Regions from separate parts of the Neobacillus sp. FW104-15D2 genome, predicted to be linked through region 1. Evidence: riboswitches for the same ligand, from Rfam matches in the RefSeq annotation. Region 1 holds a riboswitch; the other holds the start of a gene.
What was found. A riboswitch is a leader RNA that binds a small molecule or an ion and turns the genes downstream of it on or off. The one in region 1 is predicted to bind cobalamin.
Positions count from the first base shown of each region.

Region 2: another riboswitch for cobalamin. It lies ahead of AC3WR0_RS03575 (DUF4430 domain-containing protein); the one in region 1 lies ahead of AC3WR0_RS18395 (ribonucleoside-diphosphate reductase subunit alpha).

Region 1 covers NZ_JBYTCJ010000025.1:43,070-50,865, reverse strand. Annotated here, with positions in the region: gene AC3WR0_RS18410 (GNAT family N-acetyltransferase) at 263-700, shown strand; gene AC3WR0_RS18405 (flavodoxin domain-containing protein) at 850-1,302, opposite strand; gene AC3WR0_RS18400 (ribonucleotide-diphosphate reductase subunit beta) at 1,292-2,338, opposite strand; gene AC3WR0_RS18395 (ribonucleoside-diphosphate reductase subunit alpha) at 2,357-4,645, opposite strand; gene AC3WR0_RS18390 (hypothetical protein) at 4,638-4,823, opposite strand; cobalamin riboswitch at 4,781-4,976, opposite strand; gene AC3WR0_RS18385 (NAD(P)-dependent alcohol dehydrogenase) at 5,397-6,350, opposite strand; gene AC3WR0_RS18380 (hypothetical protein) at 6,599-6,745, shown strand; gene AC3WR0_RS18375 (sensor histidine kinase) at 7,402-7,796, opposite strand, start outside.
Region 2 covers NZ_JBYTCJ010000003.1:39,131-46,926, forward strand. Annotated here, with positions in the region: gene AC3WR0_RS03555 (ECF transporter S component) at 1-653, opposite strand, end outside; gene AC3WR0_RS03560 (ABC transporter ATP-binding protein) at 635-2,260, opposite strand; gene AC3WR0_RS03565 (energy-coupling factor transporter transmembrane component T) at 2,242-3,120, opposite strand; gene AC3WR0_RS03570 (DUF4430 domain-containing protein) at 3,139-3,879, opposite strand; gene AC3WR0_RS03575 (DUF4430 domain-containing protein) at 3,958-5,823, opposite strand; cobalamin riboswitch at 5,953-6,147, opposite strand; gene AC3WR0_RS03580 (DUF8832 domain-containing protein) at 6,274-7,086, opposite strand; gene AC3WR0_RS03585 (heavy metal translocating P-type ATPase) at 7,115-7,796, opposite strand, start outside.

The DNA of each region.
Region 1 (7,796 bases):
TTTGGCCGTTCTCACAGTAAAAAAACTTACCCTACTGTTAATCCAATTCGCCCCCTATACAAGGTTTTGAAAAGCAAAATGAAGTAATAATTTTCCCTATACTCTTCAATGCAAAAGAATGCCATTTTCTTTTTATTTAATGTCCTCTGAGGCTCTTAAAAGATAAGATTATAGTACTTTTTACTAAAATGTTTAGTTCAGGCACTTACAGCCTCCCTTTTATATATATTAATTCAAAAATGTCTTTTTTAGGGGTGCTGTTATGACAATTAGATTAGCCAACGAAATGGAGACGGATTATATTCTGAAGCTTACCGGACAAGTAATAGAAGAGAGCACTATAGGTTATTCCATAAACAACGTCCAAAGCGGTTATAACATGTTTCTTCCCCTTATAAGAAATGGAGCTTATTATATTGTTGACGAAGAAAATGGTTGGTTAAAAGGATGGGCATTATTAGGGGTAGAGCGAAATGTAATGACGGGTAAAACCTTTGGCAACCTCTTTCACTTGTATGTTTTTCCCGGCAACAGAAATAATGGGATCGGCAAGAATTTAATCAAGGCGGCTATACAGAATCTAAAATCTTCAGGGATAGATACCATTCAGCTAAATGTTTTCACCGGCAACTCTGCTAAATCGCTTTATGAAAAGCTTGGCTTCAGAAGCATCTCGAATATTATGGAATTTAATTTTTGAATAAGTTGATCGAAAATGCAGGAGCGATTCAGAGACTCAGCGGCTCTTTAACAGATATAGGCACGAATACCGAAAAACAAAGGTGCATTAACCGTTTAAGATTAATGCACCTCTCTCATAAGTATTAATATTTTATTATTCTTCTTCCTTTATATCACTTCTAACTGTAGTCGTCCTAATATAGATTCAGCAAATTTAATACAACGGCTACAGTCCTTTGACTGCGGAGATAACTCAATTTTTAACGTAGCGGCAAGGGTTGAATGGACAAAGAGCATGTCCCTAAATGCATCAACAGCTCCACAAAAATTGTGATAAAAGCTGTCCCCTGTTCCAACAACTCCTGTAATAAGGTTTTTTACATCCTGCCTTTCAAAACCTTTAAAAATTTTATGCATTTCTTTGGGAATACTTCCACTTCCCCATGTATACGTCGCAATTATAACAGAATCAAAGTCCGCCAGCCTCTCGACTGTGAACTCCCATGCAGTATATATTTCCAGGGAGACAGAATAGGTACGGAAACAGCTGGCTAATAAATCCACTAAGCTTTTTGTATTCCCAGTGACCGAAGCATAAATAATGGCTATTTTAAAGTTCATCGAAACCGTTTGACTGGGTAACTTTAGTATAAGTTCGGGATTTTTGTTCAAAGAAATCTGATTTTGTCTCATTGATCATCTCATCGCTAAATACATGTATCCAGGGCATTGGATTATTTCCATCCTCATATAAATTCCCGAGTCCAAGCTGACGCAGTCTTTTATTTGCTAAATATTCAACATAACCCTCGAATTCTTTTAAATCAATTCCATTCATATCTTTCAAAATGACTTGGGCCCATTCCTTCTCGAGACTTACCGCTTTTCCAATTGCATCATATATATATTGAATGTTTTCCTCTGTATTTAGGTCTGGATTTTCAGATAAAAGAATTCTTATAAATTGTGATATAAAATAGGCATGCTGCATCTCATCCCTTTGGATATAGCTGATCATCGTACTAGTTTTAAGCATTTTTTGCTGGCGGGCGAGATTATAGAAAAAGGCAAAGCCAGCATAAAAATATATACCTTCTAAATTAATAGAGTTAATACCCAGTTCAAATAGTCTTTGAGGAGAAGGATTTTGCCTGAAATTTTCATATGCTTCTAAAATCAGTACGTTTCTTTTCTGAACAATTGGATCCTCCTTTGCCTCATTAAATCTTTTATTCTGCTCGCTCAGCGGGACTAAGGAACTTAGAATATATGAATATGATTCATTATGAACGGCTTCCTGTTGGGCTATCACTGCAAATATCGCTTTAAAGCTCGAATCTGTCACATAGTCCATTACCTGGCTCATTGTGGGTGTTTGGAGACTATCCAACGATGCAAGCTGTGTATTAACTCGCAGGAAAATATCCTGTTCAACTGCTGAAAGCGAATCCCATTGTTTAATATCATCCTGCATATTGATTTCCTGAGCCTTCCAGAAATTCGACAATAAGGTCTGATATAAATCATACATTTGTGGATAGGCAATATCGTTCCAATTGAGTAACCCTGAAGACTTTCCGTTTACAATACCAGTTGAGCGGTTTGGATCGATTGGACTTAATAGTTTACTCTTATTTAAAGGCATATTAATATTCATCTTTATTCTCCCTTTTGATCAGCTATGGCAAGCTTCACATTCCTCTATTTCTGCCTGAGAGGTACTCCGTACATAATAGGTCGTTTTCAATCCAAGCTTCCATGCTTCCAAATGCATGTTTAATAATTCCTTTGCTTTAATATCATGCTTAACGTAAAGGTTGAAGCTAATAGATTGGTCAATATGTCTCTGCCGTTTGGCATTTTGCCGTATACTCCATGTCTGGTCAATTTGATGTCTGGCACGACGGTAAAATTCGTATGTGATATGGTTGAGATCTGGAGCGGTCACTTTAAATTTAAAGTTTTTCTTCTCTTCCGCATATTCCACTGAATATAAGGGATCAATACCATCTGTAGATCCGCCTATCTTTGCAGTTGAAGAATTAGGAGCTACGGCCATAAGCCATCCATTTCGAATTCCAGTCTTCCCCACCTCTTCCTGGAGTTGCTTCCATCGATTTGAAGAATACTGCCTTCTTTCAAAATATTTTCCTGTTTCCCATTCCGATCCGCAAAAATGGCTGTAAGTACCTTTTTCCTTTGCAATTTCATTTGAAGCACGAATCGTATAATAAGCTATATCTTCATAGAGATGATCGGCATATTGTACTGCTTCCTCTGACTCCCAATAGATTCCTCTCAAGGCCAGAAGATGATGCCAGCCGAAGGTACCAAGACCTACAGCTCTATACCTTTTATTTGTAGCTTGAGCTTGTCTAACGGTTATTGTGTTTAAATCAATCACATTGTCGAGCATCCGAACCTGTATATGAATTAATCTTTCTAGTACATTAGCAGGAACAGCCTTTGACAAATTAATAGAAGACAGGTTACAAACGACAAAATCTCCGGGCCTGCGAACAATGACTAAGTCACCATCCTCATTTTGGTACTCTTTTATAATAGAAGTAGGCGACATATTTTGGGCAATTTCCGTACATAAGTTACTGCAATAAATAGATGTCCTTCCTTTTCCTAAAAGATGCTTATTAGGATTTTGACGGTTCACTTCATCCCGATAAAACATATATGGTGTGCCTGTTTCAAGCTGGGCAACCATGATACGCGCCATGATATCCATTGCCCGATATGTTTTTCTCGGAAGTAAAGGATTATTTACCGCCTCAGTGTATTTCTCAGTAAACGCCTTTTTATCTGTATCATCATAAAAATCCTCAAGTCCCAGCGGATTTCCCTTTTCATCCTTCCATCCCATTTGCTGCTTTACTTGATGCGGACAAAAGGTATGCCATAAGCCGATACTTCTGCCCGATTCATCTGTATTGAGCAACTTTTCCATAAATAGATCAGGAATACTGACACCTGTAAAAATATCATGAGCTTTTCGGCGCTCGTCTCCATTGTTGGTTTTCAAATCAAGGAACCCATTCATAATGTCTTTATGGAAAATATCCAGATAAATAGCGATAGCCCCTTGCCGCTGGCCAAGTTGATCCACACTTACAGCAGTGTCATTAATAAGGCGGATCCAAGGAACTACACCAGACGACATTCCTTTAAAACCTTTAATATCTGAACCAAGGGCTCGTACCTTTCCATAATAAATGCCAATTCCTCCGCCGTCCTTACTTAGCCTAGCAATATCCCAATTATTTAAGTAGATACCATCAAGTGAGTCCTCAACAGTATCAATGAAACAGGAGGACAATTGTCCGTATGATTTACCCGCATTTGATAAGGTAGGAGTTGCAACAGTCATGTAAAGATTACTCATTGCCCAATAAGCTTCTTTAACAAGCGAAATTCTTTTTAATTTTTCCTCCTCCATCATTAAAGTCATAGCAATAACCATGAATCTTTCTTGTGGGAGTTCATAAATTTTTCGTTCGTAATCTCTGGCAAGATAACGATCTGCAAGTAAAAATAATCCTATGTAATTAAATAATTGATCTCTTTCTGGTTTAATTTCCTTTGAGAGTTCCTCTATTTCTTCTATTGTAAAAGAACTTAATAATTCAGTTGAATAAATCCCTTTTTTTATTAGGGTTTCTATTAATTCGTAAAAATTTCCATACTGTAAAACTTCATCATATTTTCGATTTTTCGCTGCTTCCCGATATAGTTCATTCAAATATAATCGGGCAGCAACATAGGACCACTCTGGCTGATCAATAGTAATATTGTTCAATGCATAAAACATTGCCTGGTTGTTGGCTTCATGTTCTGATATCTCCAATTCTGCCAATCTGTTTTTTAATTCGGCTGCATCTAATCCAAACTTTTCTGCTGCAGTCTCAACAGCTTTCATGACCCTCAAGTATTCCGCATCCAACTGTTTATTCATGGTTATTCCCTCCAATAAAATAAAAAATCCGCTCATGTAATTGAGCGGATGAAACGATCACATCAAAAGGAATGAAATTACAATGGATAAACCTTCTGATTGCCATCGTTTCATCTTCCCAATCCCCGAGGAAGTGAAACTGCTTAAGATATGACAGGTCTCCTGACTCATGCTTCACCCTACTTTGAACCCTTCCCATACAAGCACCCATTTCCGAGCAATTTGTATAGTGGTTTGTTCATTTCGTCTGCATTTACAGTTGCGGGGGCAGTTCTGGATTTAAACCAGATTCCCTTTTAAGCCAAACGGCATCGCATCTCAAGGCATTACTATATGTAGTTGGTAATAAAAATTTAAATCAATATGTAGAAATTATATTTTTTATGTTAACGGAAACTTCTATATAAAGCAAGTAATTATGTATTGGCTTAAATTTTTTTTCCACTCTGATCATTCAAAAGTATAAATACTAATACTACTTTTAATTGATTAGGAGGAGGCGACTCAGCCGTCTCCTAATCCATAGTTTCATTACTTTTATCTCTCTTCATAACCATTGTGGCTTATCCTAAAGTTAAATTTTTAAATTAAGTTTTTTAAGTGTTTTAAAAAAAATAAAACTCACTTTAAAATATTAGCGAGTTTTCTCTGTTATTTAACGATTTATTTTTCAATTAAAGCCATAATTAATTGAAAAATAAAAACGCCTAATAGCGAAAAAAATAAAAATATCGGAAGGTATAAATCACACCTAATTGATATTAAGGACAATTTTCCCCTTTGTATGTCCACTTTCAATATGCCTGTGAGCCTCTACGATTTGTTCCAAAGGATAGCACATCTCAATAATGGGTTTTACTTTCTCTTCCTCCATAAGTGTACTTAAAAAGTCCAGATCGCTGACATTAGGTTTTGCAAGGTGTGCCTTAGCTTTTTTCCGACCAATTAAAGAACTTATCATCAATTGTAATGGATGATATTTGGGGTAGATTGGATGTTCTGTAATATAAACCCCGTTCTCGGTTAGCGAACGCAAACAACTGAAAAAGGTCCTTTTACCAACCGCATCCAGAATAACATCATACTTTTTTCCGTTATCCGTGAAATCTTCCTTAGTGTAATCAATTACGTAATCTGCCCCAAGGTCTTTAACAAACTGAAGATTCGAGGTACTACAAACTGCTGTTACCTCAGCCCCAAAGTATTTGGCGAGCTGAACAGCAAAGTGCCCGACACCGCCAGATGCACCATAGATCAAGACGCATTGGCCTTGCTTTATTTGTGCTACATCTCTCAACGCTTGCAGTGCCGTCTGAGCAGCACACGGTATAGCCGCCGCCTCCGCAAAGTTTACGTTCTTCGGTATAAGACTCAGGACATCTTGACGCGGGGAGACATATTCTGCGTGGGATCCCAAACAACTCCCAAAAACAATATCTCCCTCCTTAAATCTGTGTACGTTTTTGCCAACCGCTTCAACCGTACCCGAAACGTCTATGCCCAGTATGTGATTTTTGGGTTTTGTTAGCCCGTTCTCTAACCTTGTAGGCAAATAGCCCTTTCGGAACAGATTGTCATATGCATTGACCGAAGCATTATGCACTTTGATCAACACTCTATCGTCATCCTTGATGGATGGAGTTTCAACATCCTTTATCTGTAAGACTTCAGGCGGACCATAAGAATTGTAAGTGGCTGCTCTCAACTGTCTAACCTCCTTGATTATTTTATTGATTAGTAATTCTCGTCTTTTATAATGAAACGATTTCCCCTTTAAATAACATAGTCTGAAATTCCTTTTTTCTGAATTAAAGAAAGAGTAATGTGATTTAATCCCTGGGTTAAGATCAATTAGAATTCCCTTGATCCTTTACGCAGCGTTTTAGAAAAAAAGCTTGAATACACTCCAATTTAGACGGAAAGAATACTGTTATAAAAGCAGAGGTGATGAAGATGGATTCACAGTCCTATACAGCAGCTAACCTGTCGGAGAATTTGGTTGATGAGCTAAAATCTCTTGAGGATAAGCTTAGCGAAAAGGCTAACAAGAAAGTTGTAGTTATCGCCTATGAAAAGGAAAATCAGGATAAATTAGATTAAACAATCAAAAAGAGAAATAGTCCTTCTATTTCTCTTTTTTGTGGTTGTTTTAATTCGCAACAAGTTTTATCCATCATATTAAAAGTATCCTACTAAGTTAATGCCATGATGGACAGGTAAATACATAGAACAGAGCATGCAAATAAGATTAGAGCTTTTCCAAAACTCCTCCTAATTTTAATTCCATAACTCAAAAAGAAGATGGCCGCTGCTAATTTGGAGCTACTTTGCAAATACGCTTGATTTGAAAAGTATGAACTGCTTAAAATAATGGAAGCTAGAAAAGTTATAGAGATTATTAATTTGAACCATAAAGGTTCATTCAAAAACACTTTAATCATAAATTTTACCCTTTGCATGAGGGGTTAGCTCCCTTCCAAAAAAACTAAATGGTTAATTAAACATATGTTGGGATTTTAAAAGTATCACTTGAAGGAGTTTCTTAAGAAGTTTTTGTGAATTTTATTTATCTAGTCCTATTAGCCCAAGTAATACTGTATTCGGTCTTTGTTCCCCTGCCTTTTAGTAAGTATTTTTATTTCGATAACTCCTTTTTTGTTATACAGAAAAAGCTGCCAAAATGACAGCTCTGGTCTATTTATATCCCCTTTTAAGTTACAAATCCCTTTCTTGCCCAAAATCTTTCTTTTAGAGGTTTATAGATTCGTATATATAGGGAGACAGACAGTAAAGGCAGTTCCTTTTCCTATGTCACTGCTCACTTTGATTGCTCCATGATGGGTATCCACAATCCACTTTGCAATCGAAAGTCCAAGACCATGCCCCCCCATTTGTCTTCCCCGGGATTTATCAGCACGATAAAACCGTTCAAAAATATGAGGAAGGTCCTTTGCCTCGATACCAATTCCACTATCCTGGACTTTAATAAACAGATCGTTTCCTTCATGAGACAAAAATAATTTTACAGTTCCTCCATTCGGAGTGTATTTAATGGCATTATCTAAAAGAATGTATAATAACTGCGATAATCTTTGAGGATCTCCGATTACAGGTATAGCGGCAGGTTTTTTTAACTCAAGGGTAATTTCCT
Region 2 (7,796 bases), on a different contig from region 1:
ATTTTCATCCAGGGCTTGCCAAACAAAACCAGAAAAAAGACATTTGATGCAGCATGCATGGCATCAAACAGAGCGCTGGCAGCAAAGTAAGTGAATATTGATTTTAATTCAAAGAGATTTCCTCCCTGTGTAAAGGAAAAGTAACCCCAAATATTCATAATCCACCCAAATAAAAATCCCCAAACAATTCCGAAGACCACCCTGCCCCAGGTCCAGTTCATTAATCGGCTGTTCTTTAATAAGCCTGCGGAGAAACCGACAAGTCCCCAGGCAGCCATCTGCCAGGGTGTCCAAGGTCCCTGGCCAAGGATCATATTTGATGCAAGTGCTGCGACCGCCCCAATAATAAAGCCACTCTCTGCACCAAAAACCAATCCTGACATCATAATCACAAAAGTTGTAGGCTGAACACTTGGAATACTGGCAAACGGAACCCTGCCTACAGCCGCAATAGCCGCGAGGACAGCAAGCAACACCAGTTCGCGTGGTTCTGCCTTTCTTTTTTCAAACCTTATTAATAACAGCAGCATTGAAAGGACAACAATGGCCAGGCTTAGCCATATATACTGACTTTGCAAGCTAAATGATAAATATAAGAGCAGTGCAACCATAAGGAGTGCCGCTGAAGTAACAATTATCTTCTTAGCCTGCATAGCTCAACTGCCTCCTCGAGGGTAACGATTTGTTGGTCGGACCTACTGCGAAACAGCCGTTGTACCATCGTAGTATAAAAGAAATTCCCACTAAAAAAAGCATCGGGCTCAGATTCCGATGTTATACTTCCCTGAAACATCATTCCGCATTTTGAGGCGTAGCGGGCTGCAAACTCTACATCGTGGGTGGACATCAGGATAGAAACGCCCTCGCAATTCAACTTACAAAGAATATCTGCTAAATGATCCTTCGACAAGGGATCCAGTCCCTTTGTAGGTTCATCCAGCAGCAGAATTTCAGGCTTTCTTAAAAGCAGGCAGGCTAGCGCTGCTTTCTGAAGTTCTCCGCCGCTTAAATCGTATGGATGATTATGGCGAAGATGATTTATTCCAAGCTTCTCCAGAAGAGGCTCAACCTCATGTTCGTTCTTTAATCCCCATTGTTCAAGAGTATCCTGAATTTCTTTTTCTACAGTATCCTGTATGAAAAATAACTTAGGGTTTTGCGGCAAATAGCCTATTTCAGCTGCAAGGCTTTTATTTTTCCATGCCTTTAACTGTTTTCCCTTGAAAATAAGCTTCCCTCTCTCTGGCTTTAACACACCCGCCAGCAGCTTCAATAAAGTTGACTTTCCAGAGCCATTACCACCCAAGAGAGCATAAAAGTCACCTTTTCTGATAGAAAGATTCAGTTCCTTTAATATATAACCATCTTCTTTCTGATATTGAAAATATAGATTTTGGGCGTTAAGGATCTCTTCTGTTATTTCAGCCAATCTTGTTTTATCTTTTTTAGCAATCTCCACAGTCTGGGTCCAGCTTCGCCCTTCCTTAACTGAAAGAGGCAGCTTTTCTTTCCCTCCAAGGCTTAAATAAAGCGAAGGAATACTAGGAACATACTTATTAAAAGGAGGGTTTCTCCATAGATTTTCAAGAACCTGGCGGGTCCCTCCCTGAACCTTCACTTCTCCTTTATCCATTAAAACAATACTGTCTGCAAGCAGAAATATTTCCTCCAAACGGTGCTCAGCCAGAATAATCGTCATTCCAAACTCTTCATTTAGGTGGACCAGCATATTTAAAAACTCTCTGGCACTTACAGGGTCCAGCTGGGCTGTGGGTTCATCCAGCAGAAGAATATCCGGCTGCATAAGGAGAACAGATGCCAAATTAATCTGCTGTTTCATACCGCCTGAAAGTTCATGCGTATCCCGGTTCAATAGGTTCTCGGCATCAAAATAATGAACCATCTCTGCAATCCTGCTTCTCATCTCATTTGTAGATAAACCTATATTTTCAAGGCCAAACACCATTTCATGAAGAACATTATCAGCAACTACCTGATTCTCCGGATCCTGGAAAACAAAGCCTGTATTCACAGTTTGGTTCTCGATTGAACCCCCATTTAAAAGGATCTCACCCGAAAGCTCTCCATGTGGCACGATTTCCTTTTTTAAAAGACGCAAAAGAGTACTTTTACCTGAGCCAGAGGCACCGAAAAGGACAATAAACTGTCCCTTTTCCACTTGGAGAGATAAGTTATGAATGGCAGGCTGGTTTGCGTCCGGATAGGAAAATGAAACATTTTTTAATTCAATATACGCCATCGAAAATATCCCCCCAATTCAATCAAAAGTGGAAAGCCTAAAAATAAGCAATAAAAAAACATAATCCTTATATCACCCGTTCCAAGCTGCCATGACTCCATAATAGGATAAACTGTCAAATGTCCAAAACCATTAAACCTGCCCCATAATATTAATAAATACAATAGAAGTAAGTAGACTAGAGCCAGGCCATCCCGCTTTTTAAATTTGAAATATTCATATGAAGATCTTAATCCTTTTCCATATTCTCTTGCTTTCATGGAATCCGCTGTTTGGATGGCTTCCTCTAGTGAATAAGTAAGGAGAACCTGGACATATAGCAGGCCGGTTTTTACTCTTTTGTTCAAGGGCCCATGTAATACAGAAATTCCTTTACTTAATTGAATTGAGGAAATTTCATCAAGCCGCCTCTTCATTAAGGGTATAAAACGGAGGGTCAGCATCAGCAGTACAGCAAACTGTGGAAGTATCTTAGAAAATAAAAATAATAGCTTATTGGGTGTCATGATTTTATTATAGGAAACAAACATAGCCATAATAACAACAAGGGAAAGAGCGCTCATTCCCCCGTATACCAATGATTCCGCTGTAATTCGGTGCTGGTGGAACACAAACAATACATGTCTTCCCCTTTCATTAAAAAGAGGATTTAATAGAAAAATAAAGAGGCTGCTTATTATCATAAAAGCAGCCCACTGTCTCAGCTGTTCAATCGATCTGTACGTTATATTAATCATCAGAATGAATATAAGGCCCAGTAATAAAAAGACTGGGTGAATCATCAAAATAAAAAGAGATAATGCAAGGACAAAGAAAATGAAAGAGACAAGAGGATGGAATTCTTCAAATCGGCTCTTCATTAACTTTTCCTATTAAAATTATTTTTCTTTATATATGCACTCAATTCGGTCACCGTCTTTTACCTTTATCGCTCCGGCACTCTTAGGAATGCCTGCTCCGTTTTGCTTAAATATCCAGCCGCTCATGGGGCCATAGTCAAATTCGTAAATTCCGTCTATTCCTTCAACATAGGCAGCAGAGCCACTGCCGTTATAATCCACATTACTCTTCCCAGCTGCTTTTAGCAATATGTCAAGGATAGTATTACCTTCAGTAAATTCCACCTTTCTTGAGCTTAATAAGGTTCCTTTATCTTTAGGTCCTGTAATGGAGAACACAACGGTATGAACCAGTGCTGGAGGTTTCACCACTGGTTTTGGAGCTGGAGGTTTAGGTGCAGCAGCTGGTTTTGCAGGTGCTGTTGCCGCAGGCTTTGAAGTTGTTTCTGGCTGTGGAGCGGGTGCTGCCGGTTTTGGTGCTGTTGCCGTCTTCGGCTGAACAGCAGGCGTTTTAGGTTGAGGTGCTGCAGGTGCGGCTGGCTGAACTGCTACGATATTTTTTTCAGTTGTTTGAGTGGTATTGGTACTCGTTTGCTTTTCCGTTTTCTGAGCTGTCTGCTGTTTTGAAGCATCAGGTTTTTTAGGCTTTTTATTATCCTTCTCCACTTTTTCACTGGCTGTCGTTTCTTTGCTTACGGCTTTGCTTTCTTCTTTTGTTCCGCAGGCACTTAAACTAAATAAAAGAAAAACTATCATCCCGTATAAAGTAAAACGTTTCATTTCTTTCACTCCTAGTTGCTTGTTGAAAGGTTTCATGTAAAAGACCCCTCGTTATTGCGAGGGATCTTTACAAAAATCCTAAACTCTATTTCTATTCATACGGAAGTATAATACAAGACCCATGAGGATTATCAGTACCCCAAAAACAATAAGGTTTGCCGTATTGCTAGCCGTTTTTGGCAGCGGATGTCCACTTGCACTTGCAGTGGTTGATTTCACCGGCTGCTTTACTGTCTGTGTTTGCTGTGCCGTTTGTACCTGAGCAGGCTTTGTCTGTACAGGTGTTACCTTAACAGGTGCACTGTTGGCAAATGAATACAGAGATCCTTTTCCTGCTGTATAAAGCTGATAGGCAACAAGTGCTTGAATTCCTTGCTCAGAAGCCATTGGATCACTTGGCCCTTTTTTATTGAGAATAAATCCGCCATCTGGGTTTTGGAAGGTTTTAAGATATTCAACAAGACCGATTCCATTTTTTTGAACTCCATTAGCCTCTATTCCTACTGAGGATAAAGCAATTACTGCCTGAGCAGCTGTAGAACTGTTAGAAATTTTTCCTGACTGAAATTGTTCTTTTATATAATTAACGCCTTTATCAATTGAAGACTGTACACCTGATCCAGATGTTTGAGTGACAAGGGCTGACATGCTTCCTTCCCCCTTCTTATGTGGGGCAAGGGCTGTTAACACCATTGCTGTTACATCAGGGTCGGAACTTCCTTTAACATCTAATGGCCATCCGCCATCTTTATTTTGATTAGATAATAATTCATTTATAATCTTTTCTTTGGTCCATGTGGCAGATGCGGGTATAGCAGCGTTGGTGCTGTCCAATGCAATCAGCGCATAGGCAACACCATTCATTCCTTGCTTGATTATGTTGCCGGTATAAATGGATTTTATTAAATCATATCCGCCGGCATTAGAAGGGTTTCCGCCTGCTGCCAGAATTCCCATAGCAATACGCTCATAATCTGTTATTTTAGTGAAATGCCCATTTTTACTTTTAATTTGATTGATTACTCCTTCTAAGTAGCTTGAAGGAATAGCTTTTCCTGACTGTCTTAAAGCAATTGCTTCCCAATCACTAACCTGATCCTTTTGAACATATTGTACTGCCGAGTCAATTGACTTTTGAATTTCTTCTTTTGCAATCGGTTTTGCAGGTGTGGTATTGGAATCTGCAGGTGCATCTTGGCTTGGCGTATCAGCAGGTGGTGCAGATGCTTCGTATTTAAACATTACCTCATCGCCAGGTTTTAATTGATAGGTACCTGCACCTACATCTGCCATTTTGCCATTGACATAAAATCCCCAATAGTCACCTTTAGCAGGAATTATTCCGTTAATAGAAGTAATAAATGGCCCATATTTAGGATCAACTTCGATTCCAACTTTGTCTTTTCCCAATCCTGTTTGCAGTAATTGAAGTGCCGTGGGCTGTCCTATGATAGAGGTAGGATTCAGATATTGGTTAACAGTAGGTACAATATCTTTCCCACTTTTATCAAGAATCTTTACAGTTACCTTTTGATTTGAAGGCTTGGTCCAATCTGTATAAACAAAAGTAAGTTTATCGCCGTTATTTACTTTATACTCGTCATAATTAACTTGAGCGCCGATTCCATTAATGTAAAAAGCCCAATAAAACGTTCCATCTGGTGTAGTAGATAAGTTATTTATTGTGATTAAAGATCTGCCATCTTTAGATAATTCAACTTTATTTATACCGGTAGTGTTTTTTAATACATCCAATGCCGTTTGATTCTCTGTAAAGTTAACCTCGGTGTCCGGTAGTATAGCACCAGTTTTGACGTCTCCAATAACGGAAACATATCCTTTTGCTGTTTCCGCTGCAAACACCGGTTTCTGCAATCCTCCGGTAAGAATAGCCAGCAATAAAACCATCATTAGAAAAATCTTTGTCTGTCGATTTGCAAACATTTGCTTTTTCCTCTCCCCTTTTATAAAAAGTCCATAAAAAAATCCCCCTATGAAGGAGGAGGTTTTATCAGGTTAAGGCAGGAAAGCCGAAAACGCTTCTGTCTTAACACCCTCCTATCCGCGTAGGCTTTTGGTGCGAAAAAACAGGCAGGTTTCCTGGCTCGTGATCATTGCTTCCTATGTCTTCCCATCGAAATGACAGTGACATGCTATAGGTCGCTCACACTTACAGTGGCGGGACCGCGCTGGTTTTTCACCAGCTTCCCTATTAAGCTAAGAATCTGCAATTTTGCAGAAATTAGCACCTGTTTTTGCCGTTCATATTTTTTTATGTTAATCCTATTATACAAGTCGGACATTTTTCATACAAGTTTTTCATTATGACGATAACTCCCTCAAACAAAAAAGTGCCCAATCGGAGCTTCCGACCAGGCATAAGTTTATCCTAAACTATTTAATTTCAACGACAAAAGGAAATACTCTAACCTTTCCATTTTGCTTAAATTCAGCCCATATTTTATATACGCCTGGTCTATTAAATTCCGTCTGAAATACAGGTTCATTTTCCTTAACCGGATGGACATGAAGATAATGTTCTCCTTTTTTATCCAGAATGACGACATGCCCAGCTGCGCCAAGATAAGGCTCCAGCTTTGTTTTGTCCAGGCTAAAAGATAAGTTCACTGGTTCAGATGATTTCTGGCTGCTCATCTTCATTTGAACCTTTTCTCCTTCTACTCTCTTTTCAAGAGAAGTATCAGGAGTAAGGCTATGTGGATGGTTATGTGCAGCCTCACCTATTTTAATTTTTACTGGCATTACCTCATAATTCAGTCCCTTAGGTTTTATATCAACAAACGCTTTATAATTGCCATTTTCCAAAGGTTGTTTAACCTGGAAAGTTCCAACTCCAGTTTTTTCCGGATGGAGATGATAGTATTTTTCCAATCCTTCATCTACAACAATTAAGTGTATAATTTTTTCGTGATTTACTTCTAGATTATCAACAGGATTACCATCTTTGTCTGCCAAAGTAATGGTTAATGCTGAGTTGTTATAAGTTACTTTTGCTTTGACATCACTTGATTGATGACTATCTCCGTGTTCATGCATGCCTGATTCAGTTTCGTCATGCTCACCAGATTCATGGTTAGATGAGGAATGCGCCACAATGCCATCCTTCTGGATAAACTGTGCATAGACCTGGTACCCTCCAATAACAGCAAACAGGTAGATAATTGCTGCAATAGCCCACTTTTTCATTATTCCACTCCTTACCCGGTTAGCTTTTTTATTTTATATTAACCCGCTGAAGCCTTAGAGCATTTAGTACAACGGAAACAGAACTGAAAGCCATGGCAGCGCCTGCAAGCCACGGGGCCAAGAAACCCAGAGCAGCTACAGGAATACCTAATATGTTGTATCCGAAAGCCCAGAATAAATTTTGTTTAATATTTCGGATGGTTTTCTTGCTCATAATAATAGCATCTGCAATGCTGTTTAAGTCGCCTCTCATAAGAGTGATATCAGCAGCTTCCATTGCCACATCAGTTCCAGTACCGATCGCCATCCCAATATCCGACAGGGCAAGAGCAGGTGCATCGTTAATTCCATCTCCGACCATTGCAACCCTTTTTCCCTGCACCTGAAGCTTTTTCACTTCGTCTGCCTTGCCCTCAGGAAGTACCTCTGCGATCACAGAGTCGATTCCTACCTGGTTCGCAATAGACTTGGCAGTACGCTGGTTGTCTCCGGTTATCATAATAACTTCAAGTCCAAGATCTTTAAGGCGCTTGATTGCCTGCTTTGAAGTTTCTTTAACTGTATCGGCTACAGCAACTATTCCTGCATATGTTCCATCAATAGCCACAAGCATGGCCGTTTTTCCGTTCTCCTCGAGGGTCTCCATTTGTTTCTCAGCAGAACCCAGATCCACTTCGAATTTCTTCATCAGTCTTCGGGTTCCAATTAGT